DNA from 2 places in the Streptomyces arenae genome. Region 2 is predicted to be linked to the other one. Evidence: riboswitches for the same ligand, from Rfam matches in the RefSeq annotation. Region 2 holds a riboswitch; the other holds the start of a gene.

Region 1 (3,400 bases), on a different contig from region 2:
GCTGGCCACCTGGCGGTTCGCCACCGAGCCGCTGGTCGTCGGCGGACAGCACATCGCGGCAGGCGACCCGGTCCTCGTCGTACTCGCGGCCGCCGACCGGGACCCGGAGCGGTTCGCCGAACCGGACACGCTCGACCTCTCCCGGCGGGACAACCAGCACCTCGGATACGGCCACGGCATCCACTACTGCCTCGGTGCCCCGCTCGCCCGGCTCGAAGGGCAGACGGCGCTCGCCACCCTGCTCACCCGCCTCCCCGACCTGCGACTCGCGGCGGACGAGGGGGAGTTGCGGTGGCGGGGCGGGCTCATCATGCGCGGACTGCGCACGCTCCCCGTGGCGTTCACCCCCGAGGCGTGACAGCCCGGCGTCCGGCTGCCTCCGGGGCCTCCGTTCGGCCCCCACGTACCAAAGGTGACCAGCACTCAAGTCTGTGATCTTCACGTGATCTGCGCGGCATTAACTTGTGACAAGTGATCGTCTGCCGATACGTTCACCCATCAGCGCGGCGCCCTCGCGGGACCCGCCGTGCCGCTCATCGCTGTCGCTCGAAAGGTTTCCGCATGCTCTCCGGGAACGGTCGTCACCGTCGCCCCCGTCAGGCTCCGGCGCTCCTCGTGGCGGCCGGCGTGACCGGCTCCGCGATCGCCATTCCGCTGCTCGGCGCCGCGAGCGCCAACGCGGCCGACGGCACGACCTGGGACAAGGTGGCCGAGTGCGAGAGCGCCGGTTCCTGGAGCATGGACAGCGGCAACGGCTACTACGGCGGCCTGCAGATGTCCCAGGACGACTGGGACAAGTACGGCGGTTCGGACTACGCCGCGACGCCCGACCAGGCGAGCCGCTCGCAGCAGATCGCGGTCGCCGAGAAGATACTCGCGGACCAGGGCACCAAGCCCTGGCGGACCTGCGCCCTGCTGGCCGGGCTGTCGTCGGACGACGCCTCGGTGGACGTCGACACGGGCCTCGACGGATCGGGTGACGCGTCCGGGTCCGCGGACGACTCCTCCGACGCGTCCTCCGGGCTGTCCGACTCGTCCACCCCGGCCGGCTCCGGCTCCTCGTCGACGGCGAAGGGCTCCGGGACCGAGTCCGCGAGCCCGTCGCCGAGTTCCGGCGCGAGCGACGACTCCGGGAAGGACACGTCCCACAAGTCCGGCAAGACGGACAAGTCGTCGTCTTCCGGCTCCGCCACGCCCAAGGCGAGCGAGAACCCCGTCATCGCGGACGACGACAGCGACTCGGACAATTCATGGCAGACCGGCAGTTCTTGGAGTCTGGTCGACACGGGCGCCGTCAGTGGCGGCGGCAAGCACCGCGGTGACTCGGCGGACGAAAGCGTGACAAACGGTCAGAAGGCCGCATCCTCCGGTCGTCACGCCTCCGTGGCGGCCGGCACGTACACCGTCCGCGATGGCGACACCCTCGCCTCCATCGCCGACTCCCTTGGCCTGGACGGCGGATGGCGCGCGCTCTATGCCGCGAACAAGGCGGACATCGGTGCCGACCCGAACAACATCGCAGCCGGTCAGACCCTGAAACTCAGCAGCGAATCGGACGAAAAGTAGCGGGAGTTGACGTCCCGCTTCGGGGCTAATGCCCGTTTTGGTGAAAGTGTGGGATGAGTCTCAGAAGCCCTGATCATCTTTGAAATTCACCTGATCGTCTGTTTACGGTCGAGGCCGCTCGTCACCACGAGCCCCGGCTGTCGCAACGCCGAGTCCTGCCAGCGACCGCCCGGGAACAGTCGTCGCGCAAGCGCCGTAGGCAGGAGCGGGGGACCCAAGGTAAGCGCCGGGTCCGGCAGTTGAGCCCACGAGGGCTCACGGCCGAAAGGCCGCCGGAACCGGCTAGGGGTGGAGCCGCGCGTCTCGCGAGAGCGGGCCGTGCGGCCGGGCAACTCAACCGGCCCGAACCCGACAGCTCACCTCGCAGGCGTCGGTGAGGGGATCCTCCATGCTGTTTTCCGGCAAGGGCAAGCACCGTCGTCCGTCCAAGGCCGTCCGCGCCATCGCCGTCGCCGGTGTCACCGGTGCCGCCGTCGCCGCCCCGCTGATGGCGGCCGGCAGCGCCTCCGCCGCCACCGCCTCCGAATGGGACACGGTCGCCCAGTGCGAGTCAGGCGGCAACTGGTCCATCAACACCGGCAACGGCTACTACGGCGGTCTGCAGTTCTCCGCCTCCACCTGGGCCGCGTACGGCGGCACCGCCTACGCCGCGCAGGCCAACCAGGCCTCCAAGGCCCAGCAGATCCAGATCGCCGAGAAGGTCCTCGCCGCCCAGGGCAAGGGTGCCTGGCCGGTCTGCGGCAAGGGTCTGTCCGGCGCCGCCTACACCGGCGGCAGCACCAGCTCGTCCAGCTCCAGCTCCTCCGGCTCGTCGAGCAGCGGCTCCAGCAGCAGCCGTACGACCGACACGCAGGCCGCCTCCCGGTCCGCCGAGCGTCCGGCCGCGTCCAAGACCGTCTCCACCCCGACCGGCAAGAAGGTCAAGAAGGGCGACGGCGAGTACAAGGTCGTCAAGGGTGACACCCTCAGCTCGATCGCCGAGAAGCACAAGGTCAAGGGTGGCTGGCAGGCGCTGTTCAAGCTGAACAAGGACATCGTCGAGGACGCCGACTTCATCTACCCCGGCCAGCAGCTGCACCTGAAGTAAGACCCAGCTGAATCACAGCCCCCTCTCAACCGTGGTCCGCATAGTGGGGACCACGTGAGGGCCGCCCCCGTCCCCCACGGGCCCCCGCTCCGGTGCGTCTCCCCCCGAACGCACCGGAGCGGGGTTTCTCTTTGCGGTTGTCGCTTGACCCGCTCTTCTTCCGTTCTTCATGCGGGGCCCCCTTTGTTCCGCGCATGAACAATGAGTACCGTCAGGGTGTCCACGGGCCGGTCGGTCGGCCGGCTGACGGCCCTGGGACGGTTAGGCTCTAGTCGCAAGGCTGAGCAAGGGCCGACAAGGCCCGCGTGCGCCCCGCACAACCAGCGTCACATCCCAAGAAGGAGATGCTCGTGCCGTCCATCGACGTCGTCGTAGCCCGGGAAATCCTGGACTCCCGAGGCAACCCCACGGTCGAGGTCGAGGTCGGCCTCGACGACGGCAGCACGGGTCGTGCCGCCGTCCCGTCCGGCGCCTCCACCGGTGCCTTCGAGGCCATCGAGCTCCGTGACGGCGACCCCAACCGCTACCTCGGCAAGGGTGTCGAGAAGGCCGTCCTCGCCGTGATCGAGCAGATCGGTCCGGAGCTGGTCGGCTACGACGCCACCGAGCAGCGCCTGATCGACCAGGCCATGTTCGACCTGGATGCCACCGACAACAAGGGCTCGCTCGGCGCCAACGCCATCCTCGGCGTCTCCCTCGCCGTCGCGCACGCCGCCTCCGAGGCGTCCGACCTGCCGCTGTTCCGCT
Region 2 (3,400 bases):
GGGCCCGCGGTCTCCAGGATCTGGCCGGTCACCAGCCGCTCGAACGCGAGGGCCTGGACCCGGACCGCCTCGGGCCCGAGGTCGGCGAGGATCTGCGAGGCACGGGCGAACAGGAAGTCACCGGTGAGGACGGCGACGGAGTTGCCCCAGCGGGTGTTGGCGCTGTCGACACCGCGCCGCACGGAGGCCTCGTCCATGACGTCGTCGTGGTACAGGGTGGCGAGGTGGGTCAGCTCGACGACGACGGCCGACGGCACGACACCGGGCGCGTAGGGGTCACCGAACTGTGCCGCGAGCATCACCAGCAGCGGCCGGAACCGCTTCCCACCGGCCCGCACGAGGTGCTGTGCGGCCTCCGTGATGAACGGGACCTCGCTCTTGGTGGCCTCTAGCAAGCCTTCCTCGACAGCCGTCAATCCGGCCTGGACATCGGCTTCCAGAGCCTGGTCCCGCACGCTCAGCCCGAACGGCCCGACGACGGTCACGAGGGATCTCCTGTCTGCTGGTGTCTACTGGCGATTACACGGTTTGTCGATAGGTCGCTGCCCTCACTCAAGTCAGCGTATCCGGTCAGGTTTCGATCACCGATAGCGCCCACGGTTACACCCCGGGCGCTATCGGATCACGACCGGTATGTTTTTGATCAGCTGATACGACCCGATATCCACTGACTTAACAGGAACCATGGGCGCTTGTCCCGGATCACGGCTTACGTCGTGTCCCGCCCACGTCCCCCTCAGCCGATGTCACCCGCCCGGGCGCACCCCCTTCGCCGCACACCGAAGCCGTCGGGACACCCGTGCCCGAACGGGGGCACCTCACACCTACCCCCTCGCCCTCGCGCGGGCGCGCGCGGGGCGACCCCATTCCCCTCCCGTCGAGGCGGTGGGCCGAGACACCTGCGGCGACGCCCCGTCCCCCGTCCGGGTGACCAGGATCACGCGCGACCTCGCACCGCAACTCCCAGCCTGTTCCATGACCTTGGCGCGCGCATCCGTCAACACATCAGTCAGGCACGGCCGATGACACACGCACACGTCCGAAGCCCTCGAGGCGGCGAAAGGGGCGGCGCAAACGAGCCTGGAACGGTCGAATCGCTCCCGAGAATCCCAATCCAAATCGAATACGACAATTTGGACAATCCCTGGAAATCCAGTGCACCGCGGACCACTTCACAAGCCGCAACGAGATACCGCGGACGCATTCCATCAATCCCTCATGTCCGTTTTACCGCAATTGCGGTTTCGTGAAGTAGGTCACTCGGGGCCATATGCCGCAAGCGCGCCGAGGTGACCCTTCCTTTCCTTTCCCTGTGCGCCAGTTGGAGCTTGGCGACCGCAAAGGATCAAGTGCCCCATACGCCTCAGACCAAGGTCAATCGGTGTGTTGTGTGAATCCACCCCTTGTTCCGGACATGTGCTCTCGCATACGTTCCCGCTCGCCGGGCGGACGCCGAATCCTGCCGCCGCCCGTCTTAACCCATCGACGAGTTCATTCGTACGGCAGGAGCGGGGGACCCAGGTAAGTCGCCGGACCGGGCGGCCGACGTCATCGACCGACGTCGTTTCCGGAACGGCTAGGGGTGAAGTCGCATCGCCTTCGGGCGGCGCGGCCGGGCACTCCCCGAGCCCGAACCCGACAGCTCACCTCGCAGGCGACGGAGAGGAAACACGCCATGCCTGCTGCCGCCCAGCTCCGCCGCACCCGCATCGCCCGCACGCTCGCCGCCGTCGGTACCGGCGCCGCGGTGCTCGCCCTTCCGCTCATCGGCGCGACCGCCGCCTCGGCCGCCACTCCCGCCACCACGCCGACGGTCTCGACGACGCCCGCCGGGTACCCGAACAACCTCGACGGCTGGATCCGCGAATCGCTCGCGATCATGCGCGAGAAGAGCATCCCGGGCTCCTACAACGGCATCTACCGGAACGTGATCCGCGAGTCCTCCGGCAACCCGAGGGCCATCAACCTCTGGGACTCCAACGCCGCCGCCGGCATCCCCTCCAAGGGCCTGCTCCAGGTGATCGACCCGACGTTCAACGCCTACCACGTGGCCGGCACGTCGTTCGACATCTACGACCCGGTCGCGAACATCACCGCCGCGTGCAACTACGCCGCCGCGCGGTACGGCTCCATCGACAACGTCTACGGCGCGTACTGACCGACGCCCCGTATCAAGCGAAGAGTCTTTCGAGGACGACGGCGATGCCGTCGTCCTCGTTCGACGTGGTGATCTCGTCGGCCCTCGCCCTGAGTTCGGGGTGCGCGTTGGCCATCGCCACCCCGTGGGCGGCCCAGTCGAACATCGGGATGTCGTTGGGCATGTCACCGAAGGCGATGGCCCCGTCTGGGCTCAGCCCCAGATGATCGGCGGCCAGCGCGAGACCGGTCGCCTTGGTCACCCCGCACGGCTGGAGTTCCACGGTCCCCGGACCCGACATGGTGACCGTCGCCAGCGAACCCACCACCGCGCGCGCGGTCGCCGCCAGTTCGTCGTCGGACAGGGCCTGGTGGCGCAGCAGCACCTTGCTGATGGGCGCGCACCACAGGTCGTCACGCCGGTCGACGCGCAGCGCGGGCAGCGTGGGGTGGGGCATCAGGTAGCCCGGTTCGATGAGCGTGAGCCCGTCCACGCCGTCCTGGTCGACCGCCGCGTACACCTGGCCGACCTCCGCCTCGATCTTGCCGAGCGCGGTCTCCGCCAGCTCCCGGTCCAGGGTGACCGACCACAGCAGACGGTGCGTGCCGGCGTCGTACACCTGCGCGCCCTGGCCGCAGACCGCGAGTCCCGTGCAGCCGAGGTCGTCGAGGAGCGGGCGCACTCTCGGCGCGGGGCGGCCGGTCACCACGAGGTGCGTGGCGCCAGCCAGGCCGGCCCGCGCGAGCGCGGCGAGCGACCGGTCCGAGAGGGTGTCGTCGGCGCGCAGCAGCGTGCCGTCCAGGTCGGTGGCGATCAGTGAGTACGGGGAGGGTGCGACCATGATCAGAGAATACGGACAGCACGCCCCAGGGACTCACTGTGCGTTTCGGCCTCAAGTGGCGCCCGCCGCCTCGGTGATGGGGCGTTGTCAGGGTGGCCGGTCACGTTCGCGGTGATCTGGTGGCACCGAGCCGACGGGGGCGGTCGTGGTGACGGGCGGGACGGGAGGTCCGCGGGCGTATCTCCGGGAGACGTCGACCGGGGGTGCTGCAGTGGTTCCCGGTGGAGCTGCGGACCGAGATCTGCGCGCTGTCGTTCCATATCTGGCGTGTCGAGAACGACAAACGCAGGCCGTATGTGGCGATCGGTCACGACATCAAGCGCCAGTACGAGGCCGAAAGACGTCTGGCGGATCCGGGCGAGGCGCGCTGGTACTCCGCGTGCTGACCTCTCGACGGCTTCGAGATGCTGGGCAACTGCCCG

Evidence for each region. A riboswitch is a leader RNA that binds a small molecule or an ion and turns the genes downstream of it on or off. The one in region 2 is predicted to bind cyclic di-AMP.
Region 1: another riboswitch for cyclic di-AMP. It lies ahead of MB828_RS40240 (transglycosylase family protein); the one in region 2 lies ahead of MB828_RS03315 (transglycosylase SLT domain-containing protein).

What each region holds. Positions count from the first base shown of each region.
Region 1 is NZ_JAKQYH010000087.1:209,199-212,598, forward strand. It holds gene MB828_RS40230 (cytochrome P450 family protein) at 1-358, shown strand, start outside; gene MB828_RS40235 (transglycosylase family protein) at 562-1,566, shown strand; cyclic di-AMP (ydaO/yuaA leader) riboswitch at 1,748-1,951, shown strand; gene MB828_RS40240 (transglycosylase family protein) at 1,955-2,653, shown strand; gene eno (phosphopyruvate hydratase) at 2,998-3,400, shown strand, end outside.
Region 2 is NZ_JAKQYH010000006.1:103,277-106,676, forward strand. It holds gene MB828_RS03310 (polyprenyl synthetase family protein) at 1-485, opposite strand, end outside; cyclic di-AMP (ydaO/yuaA leader) riboswitch at 1,474-1,672, shown strand; gene MB828_RS03315 (transglycosylase SLT domain-containing protein) at 1,676-2,158, shown strand; gene MB828_RS03320 (HAD family hydrolase) at 2,172-2,978, opposite strand; gene MB828_RS03325 (hypothetical protein) at 3,182-3,364, shown strand; gene MB828_RS03330 (hypothetical protein) at 3,383-3,400, shown strand, end outside.